Regions from separate parts of the Leisingera thetidis genome, predicted to be linked through region 1. Evidence: riboswitches for the same ligand, from Rfam matches in the RefSeq annotation. Region 1 holds a riboswitch; each other region holds the start of a gene.
The links. A riboswitch is a leader RNA that binds a small molecule or an ion and turns the genes downstream of it on or off. The one in region 1 is predicted to bind cobalamin.
Positions count from the first base shown of each region.

Region 2: linked by a shared signal. The riboswitch ahead of OKQ63_RS13200 (ABC transporter substrate-binding protein) and the one ahead of OKQ63_RS17725 (aromatic ring-hydroxylating oxygenase subunit alpha) in region 1 are both predicted to bind cobalamin.
Region 3: linked by a shared signal. The riboswitch ahead of OKQ63_RS15675 (TonB-dependent receptor plug domain-containing protein) and the one ahead of OKQ63_RS17725 (aromatic ring-hydroxylating oxygenase subunit alpha) in region 1 are both predicted to bind cobalamin.
Region 4: linked by a shared signal. The riboswitch ahead of OKQ63_RS04725 (CbtB domain-containing protein) and the one ahead of OKQ63_RS17725 (aromatic ring-hydroxylating oxygenase subunit alpha) in region 1 are both predicted to bind cobalamin.

Region 1 covers NZ_CP109787.1:3,674,035-3,678,208, reverse strand. The annotation lists partial or broken gene OKQ63_RS17730 (IS3 family transposase) at 1-1,126, opposite strand, end outside; cobalamin riboswitch at 1,559-1,757, shown strand; gene OKQ63_RS17725 (aromatic ring-hydroxylating oxygenase subunit alpha) at 1,865-3,100, shown strand; gene OKQ63_RS17720 (FAD-binding oxidoreductase) at 3,105-4,174, shown strand, end outside.
Region 2 covers NZ_CP109787.1:2,752,833-2,757,006, reverse strand. The annotation lists gene rimK (30S ribosomal protein S6--L-glutamate ligase) at 1-706, shown strand, start outside; gene OKQ63_RS13205 (succinylglutamate desuccinylase/aspartoacylase family protein) at 711-1,754, shown strand; cobalamin riboswitch at 1,942-2,133, shown strand; gene OKQ63_RS13200 (ABC transporter substrate-binding protein) at 2,293-3,303, shown strand; gene OKQ63_RS13195 (FecCD family ABC transporter permease) at 3,300-4,174, shown strand, end outside.
Region 3 covers NZ_CP109787.1:3,261,562-3,265,735, forward strand. The annotation lists gene OKQ63_RS15665 (sterol desaturase family protein) at 1-69, shown strand, start outside; gene OKQ63_RS15670 (EAL domain-containing protein) at 194-1,033, shown strand; cobalamin riboswitch at 1,265-1,473, shown strand; gene OKQ63_RS15675 (TonB-dependent receptor plug domain-containing protein) at 1,632-3,527, shown strand; gene OKQ63_RS15680 (ABC transporter substrate-binding protein) at 3,531-4,174, shown strand, end outside.
Region 4 covers NZ_CP109787.1:1,001,808-1,005,981, reverse strand. The annotation lists gene OKQ63_RS04740 (cobyrinic acid a,c-diamide synthase CobB) at 1-388, shown strand, start outside; gene cobA (uroporphyrinogen-III C-methyltransferase) at 385-1,107, shown strand; gene OKQ63_RS04730 (DUF1636 domain-containing protein) at 1,104-1,445, shown strand; cobalamin riboswitch at 1,533-1,750, shown strand; gene OKQ63_RS04725 (CbtB domain-containing protein) at 1,785-1,955, shown strand; gene OKQ63_RS04720 (CbtA family protein) at 1,960-2,658, shown strand; gene OKQ63_RS04715 (hypothetical protein) at 2,724-3,227, shown strand; gene cobF (precorrin-6A synthase (deacetylating)) at 3,301-4,095, shown strand; tRNA gene OKQ63_RS04705 (tRNA-Ser) at 4,101-4,174, opposite strand, start outside.

The DNA of each region.
Region 1 (4,174 bases):
GCCATTTCAGAATGGCATTCGACGTCAGTTCGGTCCCGCTCGCCATTGTCCTCGGACCAATGGCGGACAAAGCTCGCTCGCTGACCACCATGCAGGGATAGCCACGCGTTCGGGCGATAGTAACGAGCTCACGGGCAACCCGCTGGCCGGAGAGCGAGGTGTCCACGACCGCGGCCAGGCATTCCCGGCTGAAGTCGTCAATGACGCAGAGCACCCGGAAACGGCGGCCATCCCTTGCCCGGCAGGGCATTGCGCAGCAATGTCCCGAGAGGCGGACAAGCGGTCCGAGACGAAGTCCAGCGACCATCTCTGGTTCGGCCCTTGCGGGATCGCCCCTCTCGGCAGCATGCTGCGCATGCGCCTGCCGGGCAGTGATGAGCGCACGCGTCCCAATGACGCGTTTTCGCCCGCCGCGCTTGCGCACGCTCAGCCCCTCTTCGCGGTAGATCCGGTAGAGCGCTACACCCTACAAACGATCCCCCGGATCGTCTGCCTTACGGGCTTCGATCCAGTTCACCTTCCAGCCCTCGCGGCCGAGCAGCAGGTGCAGCCGCCCCTCTCATGGTTTGCAAGCAAACCACTGCCGGGCAGTGGATAGCCGAAGCGCCGCCGTTCGCTGGACAGCTCCTTCAGCCTCTCTCGCAACTCGGCGTCCGCAGGCCTGGTTGATCCACGCCGATGGACGCGCGGATCGATCCCGGCCAGGGCACAGGCCCGCCGCTGGTTGTAGTTCTTCTCTGTCATGGCCCAGTCCACGGCTCTCCGCCTTGCACCGGGCCTCAAAAGGGTTCGCAGGCTCACTCGAACGCATGGCGTTCGCCTGCTGCCATTCCCAGCATCTCTTTCAGCGTTGCCACATCAAGCATGTGCTCGGCCAACATCTTCTTGAGCTTGGCGTTCTCGACCTCCAGAGCCTTCAGCCTCTTGGCCTCGGACACTTCCATGCCGCCATACTTCGAACGCCTTTTGCAGAAAGTGCCATCGCCCCCTCTCGGGACATTGCTGCGCAATGCCCTGCCGGGCGGTGGATGCCGTGCTTCCGGCACAGTTCCTTCGCCCCCATTCCGGCTTGGTGCTCCTTCAGGATGCCAATGATCTGCTCTTCGCTGAAACGGCTTTTCCGCATCGTCTGTCTCCTCGCTTGGAGAACAGGCTAACTTCAAATCGCGGACTTTTCAGGGGAGCACGTCATGCCGAGCCGGCAGCCGTTGCTGGCGTTGCCAGCAGCTCTCCGGCGCCAGCGTGCGGCCTGCGCGGCGGCGGTTTGGCTGGGCATGGGCCCGGCCGGCAGGGGGCACAGGCTTGGCCGGTGCTGCCCCCGTGCGCGCCGCTGATGCGCGGCTCATCTCAATTTGGCACCAGGCCGGCGGCGGCGAATCGATTCTCACAGGGCGATGGCGGATAAACGCATGAAAGATAAGCGCCTTGCCGCAAACAGACCCGCGGATGCCGGTTTGAGATTCTGGCGTGTGTGCCTGTGCCGGCAGCAGAAAACATGCATGTCTTTTTCCGGTTTTGGCGGGTCGGATTTGTCTCCGTCCTATTGCTGGAAATCGGGCAATACCGCGGATAGCAAGGTGCCGTCCTCCGGGGCGGAGAATTGGGAAGCTGGTGTAACTCCGGCACTGCCCCCGCAACGGTGACCCCGGGCAAGGCATGGCAATAACCACTGAGGCAGCGGCTTCGGGAAGGTGCCAGGCCCCGCCGCCTCAAGGCCCCGGGACAGTCCGGAAACCAGCCTTGCCATGAAAACGTCAACCGCGGGCGGCGGCGGGGCGGTTGCGGGCGCGTGGCCTGCAATCCCTCTCCTGATGCCCGCACCCAAGCCAACCTGCCGCGGGGATGCGGCAAAGGAGAGAAGCAGATGCTTCACGACAGCGACATTCTGGCCAAGCTGATGGCCCGGCAGAAAAACTATTCCCTGGAACAGGCGTTCTATACCGATCCGGGGGTTCTGGATCTGGATATGCGGCAGATCTTCTACCGCGAGTGGCTGTTTGCCATTCCGGCCTGCGAGATCCCGAAGGCGGGCAATTTCGTCACCCATCAGGTCGGGTCCTACAACGTCATCATCGTGCGCGGCACCGATGGCGAGGTGCGTGCCTTCCACAACGCCTGCCGCCACCGCGGCTCGGTGGTGTGCAAGGCCAAGAAGGGCAATTCGCCCAAGCTGGTCTGCCCCTACCACCAGTGGACCTATGAACTGGACGGCTCGCTGCTGTGGGCGCGCGACATGGGGCCGGATTTCGACGCCTCCAAACACGGGCTGAAGCCGGTGCATTGCCGCGATCTGGCCGGTCTGATCTACATCTGCCTGGCGGATGAGGCACCGGATTTCGATGCGTTTGCCGCTGTGGCCCGCCCCTATCTGGAGCCGCACGACCTGAGCAACGCCAAGATTGCCCATGAAAGCTCGATCATCGAGAACGGCAACTGGAAGCTGGTCTGGGAGAACAACCGCGAGTGCTATCACTGCGGCGGCAACCACCCGTCGCTGTGCCGGACCTTCCCCGAGGATCCCTCGGTCACCGGTATTGAGGGCGGTGAGACCCCGGCGCACCTGCAAAAACATTTTGACCGGATCGAGGCGGCTGGTATCCCGTCGGCCTTCACTATCGACGCGCGCGGCCAGCACCGGCTGGCGCGGATGCCGCTGAACGAAGGCGCCGAGAGCTATACCCTGGACGGCAAGGCGGCGGTTGCCAAGCAGCTGGGCCGGGTGCCGTTCGCCGATGCGGGCACGCTGTTGAAGTTCCACTACCCGACCACCTGGAACCACTTCCTGCCGGATCATTCCATCGTGTTCCGCGTCACCCCGATCAGCCCGACCGAAACCGAAGTCACAACCAAATGGCTGGTGCACAAGGATGCGGTCGAGGGCCAGGACTATGACCTGAAGCGCCTCACTGAGGTCTGGATGGCCACCAACGACGAGGACCGCATTGTGGTCGAGGACAACCAGCGCGGCATCAACTCGCCCGCCTATCAGCCCGGACCCTATTCCGAAGTGCAGGAAAGCGGCGTCATCCAGTTCTCCAACTGGTATGCCGAACACCTGACCCGCGCGCTGACCGGCCGCCACCTGATCGCGGCGGAGTAACGGCATGGGACTGCAGGCGAATTTCGAAACGCTGGACGAGACCCTGGCGTGGAAGGACGACGAGAAGCTGGAATGCGTCTCGGTCGTGCCGGAAGCGCCGGACACCACCACCTTCAGCTTCCGCGCGCCGTCCGGCGCGTGGTTCAAATACCAGCCGGGCCAGTTCCTGACGCTGGAACTGCCGGTGCCGGGCGGCACCGTCTGGCGCACCTACACCATCAGCTCCTCGCCGTCGCGGCCGCTGTCGATCTCGGTCACGGTGAAGGCGCAGGCCGACAGCATCGGCACCCGCTGGATGCTGGACAACCTGCGCCCGGGCATGCTCCTCAAGGCCTCCGGCCCGGCGGGCGTGTTCACCCTGCCCAAGCGCCCGAACGGCAAGTTCCTGTTCATCTCCGCAGGCTCCGGCATCACGCCGAGCCTGTCGATGACCCAGTACCTGTTTGACCGCGGCCAGTCGCCCGACATCAGCTTCATCAACTGCGCCAAGCGGCCCAGCGAGATCATCGCGCGGCGCCAGCTTGAAGGCATGGCGGCGCGGGTGCCCGGCATCAAGCTGCATTTCGTGGTGGAGGAGGATGACCCCTATCAGGTCTGGACCGGCTACCGCGGCCAGCTCAATCAGATCATGCTGGGCCTGATCGCCGGCGACTACCTGGAGCGCGAAGTCTATTGCTGCGGCCCGGAACCGTTCATGCAGGCGGTGCGCGACATGCTGAACGGCCTGGGCTTCGACATGGAGAACTACAACCAGGAGAGCTTTGGCGCGCCGGTTGAGACCGAGGCCGATGCGCCTGAGATCGACGATGTGGTGCCGGAAGAGACCGCTGCCGCCGAGATCACCTTTGCCGCCTCCGGCGTGACCGCGAGCTGCACCGAGACCGACACGGTTCTGGCTGTGGCCAAGGCCTCGGGGCTCAATATCCCGTCGGGCTGCACCTTCGGCATCTGCGGCACCTGCAAGGTCAAGAAGACCGCGGGCGACGTGCATATGGTCCACAACGGCGGCATCTCGGAAGAGGACGTCGAGGCAGGCTACATCCTGGCTTGCTGCTCCAATCCGATTGGCCGGGT
Region 2 (4,174 bases), 920 kb from region 1:
ATCGGTCACCTTCTACGGCACCGCGGTGCTGCGCCAGTTCGAAATGATGGGGGTCTACCCGCTGAATGAAAGCGTCGCCATCGGGCGGTCGCGGGACAAGCTGCGCTCGATGCAGCTGTTGTCCCGCGATGGCGTCGGGCTGCCGGTCACCACCTTCGCGCACGACCCCAAGCAGACCGAAGAGGTGCTCAAACTCGCCGGCGGCGCGCCGATTGTGATCAAGCTGCTGGAAGGCACGCAGGGCATCGGCGTGGTGCTGGCCGATACCGACCGTTCGGCAAAATCGGTGGTCGAGGCGTTCCGCGGCGCCGGGGTCAACATCCTGCTGCAGGAATTCATCAAGGAATCCGGCGGCACCGATATCCGGGCGATTGTCATCGGCGGCAAGGTGGTTGCCGCGATGAAGCGCACCGGGGCCGAAGGCGATTTCCGCTCCAACCTGCACCGCGGCGGGTCGGCCCAGATTGTCAAGCTGACGCCGGAGGAGCGCGCCACCGCCGTCCGCGCGGCCAAGACCATGGGGCTGAACGCCTGCGGCGTCGACATGCTGCGGGCCAATCACGGCGCGGTGGTCATGGAGGTCAACTCGTCCCCCGGCCTGGAAGGGGTGGAAAACGCCACCGGCCTGGATATCGCCGGCAAGATGATCGAATTCCTGGAAAAACATGCCAAGACCGGGGCCACCAAAACCAAGGGCAAAGGGTAACGGCATGAAGGCGCGTCCGCCCTTCACCATCGGCCACGCCGAGGTGGCGCCGGGATCCCGGCTTACCGTCGACCTTCCGGTCAGTGTCCTGTCCGATCACACGCCGGTCACCATGTCGGCGCATGTCGTGCATGGCCGTCGGGACGGGCCGGTGATTTTTGTCAGCGGCGGCGTGCATGGCAACGAAGTGATCGGTGTGGAAATCGTGCGCCGGCTGCTGCGGACGCCGAACCTGGCGGTGCTCAAGGGCACTCTGATCGCGGTGCCGATTGTCAACGCCTTCGGCTTCATCAGCAGGTCCCGCTATCTGCCTGACAGGCGGGATCTCAACCGGGTGTTTCCCGGCAGCGAGCATGGATCGCTGGCGTCGCGTCTGGCGCATTTGTTTATGACCGAAATTGTCGCCCGGTCGGATCTCGGGATCGATTTGCACTCGGCGGCGATCCATCGGACGAACTTTCCGCAGATCCGCATCCCGCCCGGCAACCCGCGCGCCCGGGACCTCGCCGGAGTCTTCGGCCCGCCCATCGTGATGCGGTCCGCTCTTCGCGAAGGTTCCCTGCGCAGCGCGGCCATGGAGATGGGCAAGGATGTCCTTCTGTATGAGGCGGGCGAGGGGCTGCGCTTTGACGAGTTGTCGGTCAGGGCCGGGCTGGCCGGCATCCTGCGGGTAATGCGGCACATGGGGATGCTGCCGGCCAAAGGCATTTCCAAACCCAAGACACCGCCGCAGTTCTGTTCTTCCAGCAAATGGCTGCGGGCGCCAATGGGCGGCCTCCTCAGAGTGTACAAAGCCGATGGCGGGCTGGTCCGGCAGGGGGAGCTGATGGGATCCGTTTCCGACCCCTTTGGGGAGGAGGACCAGGAAATCCTGGCGCCTTTCGACGGGCTTATAGTCGGCCGCGCGATGATGCCGGTGGTGAACGAGGGGGACGCCGTGTTCAATCTGGGCAGCATCCGTTCCTTTGAGAGGGCCGGGGACACGGTAGAGGACCTCAGCACGCAGCTGGAGGATGATCCGATGTTTGATGAAGATGAGATCATCTGAGGAAAATCAATATTTCTCCGGCGCAGAACTGCGCCCCGGACGGCAGCCGCGGCGGCTATGCAGCACCGGCATTTGACGCGGCGGCTCCAGCTGCGCCCGGGCGGCGTCCTTGCCGCGGCGCAGATGCGCTGTTTGCGGAGATTTCCCGGAGCAGCATAACTTTTTCTTGCCGCAGCGGAATTGATGCGCTACCCGCGCTCTACCGGTCCCGCAAGGGCTAAGAGGGAATCCGCGGTGCTTTCGGGCGCCAAACGGAACTGCCCCCGCAACTGTAGGCGGCGAGAGCTGTCCCATCGTGTCACTGGCCCGCAACGGTCTGGGAAGACGGGACAGACAGTGACCCGCCAGTCAGGAGACCTGCCGGCAAAACCGAAACACACCGGGCGGGGTTGTCCGGGGAGGTTGCCGATGAAAACGTGCCACCGCTGCCGGACCCGGCTCGGCTGCACAGGCGGAAGGCCCCGGTTGTCCGCCTCGCCTCACCGGTCAATGCCCTTTCACCCGTTCTCCGGTCATTGACACATGGAGATCGAAAGTCATGTTCCTGCGTTCCGGCCTGATCGGCCTGTCCTTCACTCTCGCGGCCCAGGCTGCGGCTGCCGGCGAAAGCTTTCCGCTGACCATCGAAAACTGCGGCCAGTCCGTCACCTTCGAGGCGCCTGCGGCGTCCTCCGTGACGGTTGGCCAGGCTGCCACAGAAGTGCTCTATGCGCTGGGGCTGGGCGACAAGGTGCTGGGCACCTCGGTCTGGTTCAACGACGTGCTGCCGGAATATGCAGACGTGAACGCCAAGGTCGAACGGCTGGCCGACAACGACCCGAGCTTTGAAAGCGTGGTGGCCAAGCGCCCCGGCCTGGTGGCGGCGCAATACGAATGGCACGTCGGACCCGAAGGCATCGTTGCCAAGCGCGAGCAGTTCCATGACCTCGGCATCCCGACCTATGTGATGCCCGCCGATTGCGTCGGCAAGGACAACACCACCGGCGGCGACGGCACCCGCACGCAGATGTTCACCACCGGCAGCCTCTATCAGGGCATCGAGGAACTGGCAGCGATCTTCGGCGAAGCGGAAAAGGGCGCCGAACTGGTGGCCGGCTACAAGGCGCGCGAAGCCGCGGCTGTTGCCAAGGCGCAGGAGGTTGCGCTGGAGGATGCCTCTGCCGTGTTCTGGTTTTCGTCGCCCGAACTGGAGAGTGACCCGTTTGTGGCCGGCCAAAAAGGCGCGCCCGGCTACATGATGCAGCAGCTGGGCCTGCGCAATGTGATCGAAACGGACGAGGAATGGCCCACCGTCGGCTGGGAAACCATCGCCAGGGCCAACCCGACGGTGATCGTGATTGCCCGCATGGACCGCCGCCGCTTTGCCGCAGATGACCACGAGAAAAAGCTGGAGTTCCTGCGCACCGACCCGGTCGCCAGCCAGATGGATGCTGTGAAGAACGGCCGCATCGTGGTGATGGACGCCCAGGCGATGGATGCCACCATTCGGGCGATTCCGGCGCTGGAGGATCTGGCCGCTGAACTCAGCGCGATCGGCGCCGGCGAATGAGCGCGGCCGCCGCAGTTGCATGGCAGGGCGTCAGGGGCGTCTGTCTGGCCCTGCCGGTGTTGGCTGCGGCGGTTCTGGCGGGCGCAATGATCGGGGAAACCGCGCTTGCGCCTGACCTTGTCCTGTCGGTTCTGGCCAACAAACTGGCCGGAGCGGGGCTGCCGGTGGACCCGGTGGACCAGGGCATCATCTGGAGCTACCGGCTGCCGCGGGCACTGGTGGCGGGGGCCTGCGGTGCGGCGCTGGCGGTGACCGGGGTGGTGCTGCAGGCCCTGCTGCGCAATGCGCTGGCCGATCCTTACATTCTTGGAATTTCGGCCGGCGCCTCCACCGGGGCGGTGGCTGTCACCATTGCCGGGCTTGGCGGCGGGGCTCTGTCGCTGTCTTTTGGCGCCTTCAACGGGGCGCTGCTGGCCTTCGGCTTTGTCGCTTTGCTGGCGCGCGCCGCCGGGGCAGGGGGCAGCCGGGCGGCGGCGGCGCAGATCGTGCTGGCGGGCATCGCCGGCTCGCAGCTGTTCAACGCGCTGACCGCCTTCATCATCGCCAAGTCCGCCAATGCCGATCAGGCCCGCGGCATCATGTTCTGGCTGATGGGCAACCTCAGCGGCGTGCGCTGGCCGGACGTGTGGCTGGCGGTGCCGCTGGCGCTGGCGGGCTGGGTGATCTGCCGGTTCCATGCGCGGGCGCTGGATGCCTTCACCTTCGGCACCGATTCCGCCGCGGCGCTGGGCATCCCGGTGCGGCGGGTGCAGGTGGTGCTGATCTTTGCCACCGCGCTGATGACCGCGGTGATGGTATCGATCGTCGGCTCGATCGGCTTTGTCGGCCTGGTGATCCCCCACGCGGCGCGCTTTCTGGTCGGTCCCGGCCA
Region 3 (4,174 bases), 410 kb from region 1:
GCCCGGATCAAGGCCGGCCATCTGGCGCGCCACCCCGAAGACGCCGGCACCCCCGGCTTCGGCGGCTGAGGCCGGGGCGCCCGAGGCAAATCATTCAAATGCGATCTTTAATTCCGCCTCAACCCTTTTGCCTGAAGCTGCGGCAAGGATCATACTGTGTCACAACTTTGCCGGAACAGGGCCGCAGCAGCACATGAACAGACAACACCCCCTTGCAGATCTGCCCGAAGGCTCCGAAAACCCGCTGAACGCGGCAGTGGCCGGCCGCGACCGGTCGACGCTGGATATGGTGGCCGAAGCGGTGCGGCACGATCAGACCGTGCTGGCCTACCAGCCCGTCATGCAGGCAATGGCACCGCATGGCGTCGCCTTTTACGAAGGATACATCCGGGTGCTGGACCCGACCGGGCGGGTGATTCCCGCCCGCGAGTTCATGCATGTGGTCGAGGACAAGGAAATCGGCCGCGAACTGGACTGCCTGGCGCTGCAGCACGGGTTGCGGGCGCTGGAAAAATCCCCGCATATCCGGCTGTCCGTCAACATGTCGGCCCGCTCCATCGGCTATCAGCGCTGGACCCGGGTGCTGGCAAGCTTCCTGAAACGCGACCCCGCCCTGGGCGAGCGGCTGGTGCTGGAAATCACCGAGGCGTCGGCCATGGCGGCACCGGAGCTGGTCACTGATTTCACCGGCCGGATGCAGCAGCACGGGATTGCCTTTGCGCTCGACAATTTCGGCGCCGGCACCACCGCGATCGGCCATTTCCGCCAGTTCTTCTTTGACGCGGTCAAGATCGACGGCCAGTTTGTGCGCGGTATTCACGCCAACCACGACAACCAGGCGGTTGTCCGGGCCCTGGTCGGGATTGCCAAGCAGTTTGACATGTTCATTGTCGCGGAATCGGTGGAAAGCCGGGAAGATGCTGAATTCCTTGTTGAAAACGGCGTCGACTGCCTGCAGGGCTTTCTGTTCGGCGCACCGTCCGTTGCACCGCCCTGGATCGAGTCCATGAAACAGCGCCAGCAAACAGGCTGAAGGCGGCTGGCAGCCGCCGCAAGGCTGCGCAGGAAAACGGCAGGAAAGCGGTGCAGCAAGTTCTTGCGCCTGAGCCGGTGCCTCCGCCTGTTCCGGTGCCTCCGCACGGTCCGCTTTCGGGGCATGCCGCCCGCTTGGCCCGCTCCGGGGCGGCCGCCGCCGCGCTCCCGCCCGCCGCCGGCTGCGGTGCCCCTGCTCATCCCCGGTCTTGACAGAGCCGGTCCGATTTGCCTAAGTCGCGGCCATTCTGGTCCGGCTGGGAAACCACCCGGTTAATAGGGAACACGGTGCGGTGTAGCCAAAAGGCGCCAAATCCGTGACTGCCCCCGCAACTGTGAGCGGAGAGCAATGCTGCGATATGCCACTGCCCCCAGGGGCGGGAAGGCGCGGCAACGCCTCGACCCGCGAGTCAGGAGACCTGCCAGGATGATCACCCTATCCCGGTGCGGGGCGCGCCGCAGATAACGGATTTCCGTAGTGGTGGCAGTTTTCACCGTCTGCGGGGGCAATGCCTTTCAAAGACCCAAATTCGAACATGCTGCCCGCCCCGGGCAGCCGCTTGGCCTGTGCGTGCTGCGCGGGCCGGGAGGAATGGAATATGCGCAAGGCAACCCTGTCCCCGATCGCCTCACTGGCCGCCGCCCTGGCCGCCGTCCCCGCCATCGCAACCGCCCAGGACGCGGAGATCACCGATCTGGGCGAAATCATCGTCTCCGGCGGCTTCACCCCGGTCGAGGCGCAGAAATACGGCCGCGCCGTCTCGGTCCTGACCAGCGAAGAGATCGAAGACCGCGGCATCAGCACCGTTCAGGACGCGCTGCGCTCGGTTCCCGGCCTGATGGTGAGCGGCTCCGGCGACAGCTTCACCCAGGTCCGCATCCGCGGCGCCGAAGCCAACCACACGCTGATCCTGATCGACGGCGTCGAGGCCTCGGGCGGTGACAGCGAATACTTCCTCTCCGGCCTGGACACCGCCAATATCGAGCGCATCGAGGTGCTGCGCGGCCCGCAGTCGGTGTTCTACGGCTCCAACGCCTCCGCCGGCGTGATCAACATCATCACCAAGACCGGCGGCATCGGCACCGAATACGGCGGCAGCGCCGAGGCCGGCACCGACGGTTACCGCGCCTCGGCGCGGGTTTCGTCGCGGACCGGACGCGGTGGTATCGCCTTCAGCTTCGCCCATGATAACGACGACGGCTTTGACGCTTCCGGCGACGGCGGCGAAGAAGACGGCATCCGCCGCAATACCCTGCAGCTGAAGGGCGATTTTCTGGCCACCGGCCGGCTGAAGCTCGGCTTCAACTTCCGCTCCTCGGATGAGCGCTATGACAGCGACAGCACGTCTTTCACCGCGGCGGATGCGGCCAGCTATGTCGTGGACGATCCGGCGCAATTCAGTGACCGCGATGAGCAGCTGGCCCAGGTCTATGGCGAGCTGGACACTCTGGGCGGCCGCCTGACGCACCGGCTGTCGCTGGAGCGCACGGACTTTGACCGCTCCCTCAACGGCGGCACCCCGACCGAGACCAGGACCGAAGCGGCGAAGTACCTGCTGAGCTTCGGCCTGGACGGGCAGCCCGCAGACAAGGCGGAGCATCTGCTGAACGCAATGCTGGAATGGGAAGAGGATTCCAGCAGCTCCAACCCGGCCTTTGTGCGCGAAACCAAGTCGATTGCCCTGGAATACCGCGGCAGCTTTGCCAATGGCCTGGACCTGCAGCTGGGGGTGCGCCACGACAGCAACAGCGTCTTCGAAGACGCGACCAGCTGGACCGCCAGCGCCTCCTATACCTTCGCAGGCAGCGGCGTGCGCCTGCACAGCTCGGCCGGCACCGGCATCGTGAACCCCTCCTACTTTGAGCTGTTCGCCAACAGCACCTTTGGCGCCACCACCTACCTTGGCAACCCGGACTTGCAGCCTGAGGAAAACCGCAGCTTCGATTTCGGGGTTGAGGTACCGTTGCTGCAGGGGCGCGGGCGGGTTGACGCAACCTATTTCGATGAGACGCTGACGGGCGAGATCGAGAGCTACATGGTGAATGCAACCACGTTCTCCTACCGCAACCAGGCCGGCGGCAGCGACCGCAAGGGTGTCGAGCTGGCGGCCAGCCTGGACGCCACCGATGCCCTCGATCTGCGCCTCTCCTACACCTATCTGGACGCCACCAACCCCAATGGCTCGGTCGAGATCCGCCGCCCGGAGCATGAGTTGCTGCTGAGCGCCACGCTTGACACCTTCAACGGCCGCGGCTCGGTTGCTGCCGATATCCGCCATGTGGCAGGCAACTGGGACAGCCAGTTCTTCGGCGCCTTTGCCACCGCCGAGCTGCCGGACTACACCACCGTGAATGTGGCGGCCCAGTATGAGCTGACGGATAACGTGGTGCTGACCGGGCGCGTCACCAACCTGTTCGACGAGGACTACGCGGACGTCTGGGGCTACGCCAAGCGCGGCCGTGCGGCCTATGTTGGCGTCAGAGCCTCGTTCTGATCCATGCTCCGTCTGCCCGGCATAGCCCTTGCCCTCCTCTGGGCCGCCGCCGCCGCCTGTGCCGGGCCGTCGCGCGTGGTCACCATGAACCTTTGCGCCGACCAGCTGGCGATGATGCTGGCGGGCCCCGGCCAGCTGGCCTCGGTGTCCTATATCGCGCGGGATGCCCGTGCCTCGGCCATGGCAAAGGAGGCCTTGGCCTATCCCGTCAATCACGGGCTGGCCGAGGAGATCTATCTCCTGCAGCCGGATCTGGTGATTGCCGGTGCGTATTCCACCCCGGCCACCACCGACATGCTGCGCCGCCTTGGCGTGCCGGTGGCGGTGTTCCAGCCCGCCCGCTCGCTGCAGGATGTGCGGGCGCGGATCCTGCAGATGGGTGAGGCCCTGGGCCGCGAGGCGGCCGCCCGCCGGCTGCTGGCGGACTATGACCAGCGGCTGGCCGCGCTGCAGAACACCGGGCCGGCGGCGCCGCGCGCCGCGCTTTATGCCGCCAACAGGTTCACCTCCGGCAGCCTGACCCTGGCGGGCCGGATCCTGCAGGCGGCGGGGCTGCGCAACATCGCGGATGAGCTGGGCTATGCGCACTCCGGCCATCTGCCGCTGGAACTGCTGGCGATGGCGGATCCCGATCTTCTGATCGGCAC
Region 4 (4,174 bases), 1.7 Mb from region 1:
AACCTTCCGCAGGGGCCTGCGCAGACATGCGGAAACCAAACCGGTGCATGGCGAATGCGGCGGCTACATGGCCCTGGGCGAGGCGCTGATCGACAAGGACGGCAACCGCCACCGGATGCTCGGGCTGCTGGGCCTTGTGACCTCTTACGAGAAGCGCAAGTTCCACCTCGGCTACCGCCGCGCGGTGCTGCAGGCCGGTATGCCCGGTTTCGCTGCGGGCACCGCCCTGCGCGGGCATGAGTTCCATTATTCCACCATCCTCGAAGAACCCGACGCACCGCTGGCCAATGTCATGGATGCCGACGGCGGCCCGGTGCCCGAGACCGGCTCCATCAAAGGCAATGTCACCGGCACCTTCTTCCACCTGATCACCGGAGAGCGCGCATGAGCGGTTTCGTCAGCTTTGTCTCTTCCGGCCCCGGCGACCCGGAACTCTTGACCGTCAAGGCGGTCAAGCGGCTGGAGGCGGCGGATGCGATCCTTTTCGATGATCTGTCCTCCGGCCCGATCCTGAGCCACGCCCGCGCCGATGCGGATCTGGTCGGCGTCGGCAAGCGCGCCGGGCGCCCCTCGCCCAAGCAGGACCACGTGAGCCAGCTGCTGGTCGATTACGCGTCTTCCGGCCTCAGCGTGGTGCGGCTGAAATCCGGCGATTCCGGCGTTTTCGGCCGTCTGGAGGAAGAAATCACTGCCCTGCGCGAAGCCGGCATCGGGTTTGAAATCGTGCCGGGCGTCACCGCGGCCTCGGCAGCAGCGGCGGCGGCCAACATCCCGCTCACCCGGCGCCAGACGGCGCGGCGGCTGCAGTTCATCACCGGCCATGACGTGACCGGCGGGCTGCCGGACGACCTCAACATGGCGGCGCTGGCGGACGGCGAGGCCACCACCGTGGTCTACATGGGCAAACGCACCTTTGCCGACCTGTCGGAAAAGCTGATGGAGGCCGGCCTGCCTGAAACCACCCCCGCGCTGGTGGCGCTCGGCGTCTCGACACCCGAACAATCGCTGCACCGGCACACCGTCGGCGAGCTGCCCGCCCTGCTGCGGCAGATGGAGACCACGGCGCCTGTGCTCATCCTCTACGGGCCGCTGGCCGAGCCGGAATGAGCCTGCCCACCCTCACCCTCACCCTCTGCCGCACCTGCCGCGGCGCCGACCCTGCCCTGCCCGGGCAGGTTTCGGCGGCGCTGGAGGCGGCAGGGGTGGACGCCCGGCTGCAACAGGCGGACTGCATGTCCGGCTGCACCCGGCCGCAGACGCTGGCGGTGCGCCAAACCGGCAAGACCGCCTATCTGTTCGGGGAGATCAGCGCCGCGGACCTGCCGGACCTGCTGACCTTCCTGCAGATGTATCACGAAAGCCCGGACGGCAATTTCGCCGATGCCCGTCCCCTGGGGGGGCTGCGGTTCAAGGCGATCGCCCGGATACCGGCCGGTCTGTCCTGATCCGCCAGCAGCGGGATTTCCCGCCGGTCATGACGCGGAAGGACCGGAACTTGGCGGTTTCTTCCTTGACCGGACGCTCCCGCGCGGGGCACAACACTCCGATATGGTGTCTGATAGTGCCTAAGCACTGGGACTGAAACGGGAATGAGGACGGTGGACCAAATCGCGGCACCGAAGCCTCAACCGCCCCCGCGACTGTGAGCGGCGAGCGGCCTTCCACTATCCACTGGCGCGCAAGACGCCGGGAAGGAGGAAGGCAGCAGCGACCCGCGAGTCAGGAGACCGGCCGTATGGGAACGCAAACTTACGCCGTCGGGTGTGACGGCAAGGAGGACGACAATGACGACCAAGACGCTTAAGGCTTCTGCCGCCGGCACCACTGTAATTCCGGCGCTGTTTGCCGTGGTTCTGGGCCTGGGGATCATCACGCTGACCGGCCATGTGCAGGCATCCGCCCTGCATGACGCCGCTCATGACGTGCGCCACGCAACCGGCTTCCCCTGCCACTAAGGCCATGTTCAGTCGCATTCTGACCAGCGGCCTGTTCGCTGGCGCTGCAGCAGGGCTGATTACCGCCCTGCTGCAGCTGTATTTCGTGCAGCCCGTGCTGCTCCACGCCGAACTCTACGAGGGCGGCGAGCTGGTGCATTTCGGCGCTGCCCCCGTAACTGCCCACCCCGATCTGCCCGGCCTGTTCGCCGAGCCCATGCGCGACGGTCTCAGCATCATCTTCACCATGCTGACCTATACCGGGTATGCGCTGGTGATGGCGGCGCTGATGTCCGTGGCCGAGCGCCAGGGGCATGTGATCAATGCCCGCACAGGCCTTCTGTGGGGATTGGCGGGGTTCATCACCTTCCACTTCGCGCCCGGCCTGTCGCTGGCGCCGGAAGTGCCGGGTGTCGCGGCCGCAGACGTCGGCGTGCGCCAGGTCTGGTGGACCGTCACCGTCGCAGCGGCCGGTGTTGCCATGTGGCTGATTGCCTTTGGCGGCAATCTGGTCAGCTACCTGGTCGCGGCGCTCCTGCTGATGGCCCCGCATATCGTCGGCGCACCTGAGCCGGAAACGTTCTCGGGCCCGGTTCCGACCGAGATCGGCGCGCTGTTTGCCGCCCGTGCATTCGGCATCGGCATGGCCGCCTGGGTGCTGCTGGGCAGCTTTGCCGGCTACTTCTGGCAGGCCGAAGGCAAGCGCGAAGCCGCGGCAGCCTGATCCCGCTCCGCATTGCTCCCCGCCGGCTCTGTCCGGCGGGGGTTTTCTTTTCCGAGGATGACAAGATGTCCCGCTCTCTCGCTCTCTTCGCGATCGGCCTGATCTTTGGCGGCGGCGCCGGTTTTGTGATTGCCGCCGGCAATGGCGTCACCTTTGACGGCCACGACCACGGCGACCCGGCCCATCACGGCGGCACTCATGCCGAGGCCATGGCCCATGATCACTCCACTGCTGTCGACCTGCCCGCGGGCAGCGATGCGCCCAGCGTTGCGATTCAGCTGATCAAGGATCCGATGGCCGGCTGGAACCTGCAAGTGCTGCCGCAGAACTTCCGGTTTGCCCCCGAAAACGCCTCCGCCGCGGATGTGCCGGGCGAAGGCCATGCGCATATCTATGTGAACGGTGAAAAACTCGCCCGGCTTTATGCCGGCTGGATGCATATCCCATCGCTGCCCGAAGGGGCCGAGGTGAAGGTCTCGCTCAACACCAACAGCCACAGCCCGCTGATGGTCGCGGGCGAACCGGTCGAAGCCAAGACCACCGCTCCCGCGGACGGCGGAGGCTCCTGACCGCAACTGCACACTTGCAAGACCCTCAGCGCGGCCCCATAGGGGGCCGTGTTTTCACGTGAAAGGCCCCGTCATGATTGAGCTTTCCCTGATCGGCATCGGCACCGGCAACCCGCAGCACATGACACTGCAGGCGATCGACGCGCTGAACGCGCAGGATTTGATCCTGATCCCCAACAAGGGCGCGGGCAAGGACGACCTGGCGGGCCTCAGGCGCGCGATCTGCGACCGGACGATCAAGGGCGATGGCCCGAAGATCGTCGAATTCGCCCTGCCGGTGCGGGATGAGGCCACCAAAAGCTACCGCCAGCGGGTCGACGACTGGCACGACGCCATCGCGGAGATCTGGTGGCAGAACATCACCGCACACCTGCCCGCGGGCGGCAAGGCCGGGTTCCTGGTCTGGGGCGATCCCTCGCTCTACGACAGCACCATGCGGATCGCCGAGCGGCTGAAGAAACTGGCGGAGATCAAGCTGACGGTCATTCCCGGCATCACCTCGATTCAGGCGCTGACCGCGGCGCATGCGATCCCGGTCAATGAAATCGGCGCGCCGTTCACCATCACCACAGGACGGCGCCTGCGTGAAGACGGCTGGCCGGACAGTGCCGATACGCTGGTGATCATGCTGGACGGGGAATGCTCGTTTCAGTCCATCGATCCGGCTGGGGTAGAGATCTTCTGGACCGCCTATGCCGGCATGGAAAACCAGATTTCCGTTGCGGGACCGCTGTCCGAGGCCGCCGAGCAGATCATCGAAGCCCGGGCCAAGGCGCGGGCCGCGCATGGCTGGATCATGGATATCTACCTGCTGCGCAAGGGCGGAAACGCGGGCCATCCAGCAGACGGCGGTTCTGAGGCCGGCTGAGTGAGTGGCGGGGAGACAGGGATTCGAACCCTGGGAACGCTCTCACGTTCAACGGTTTTCAAGACCGCCGCATTCGACC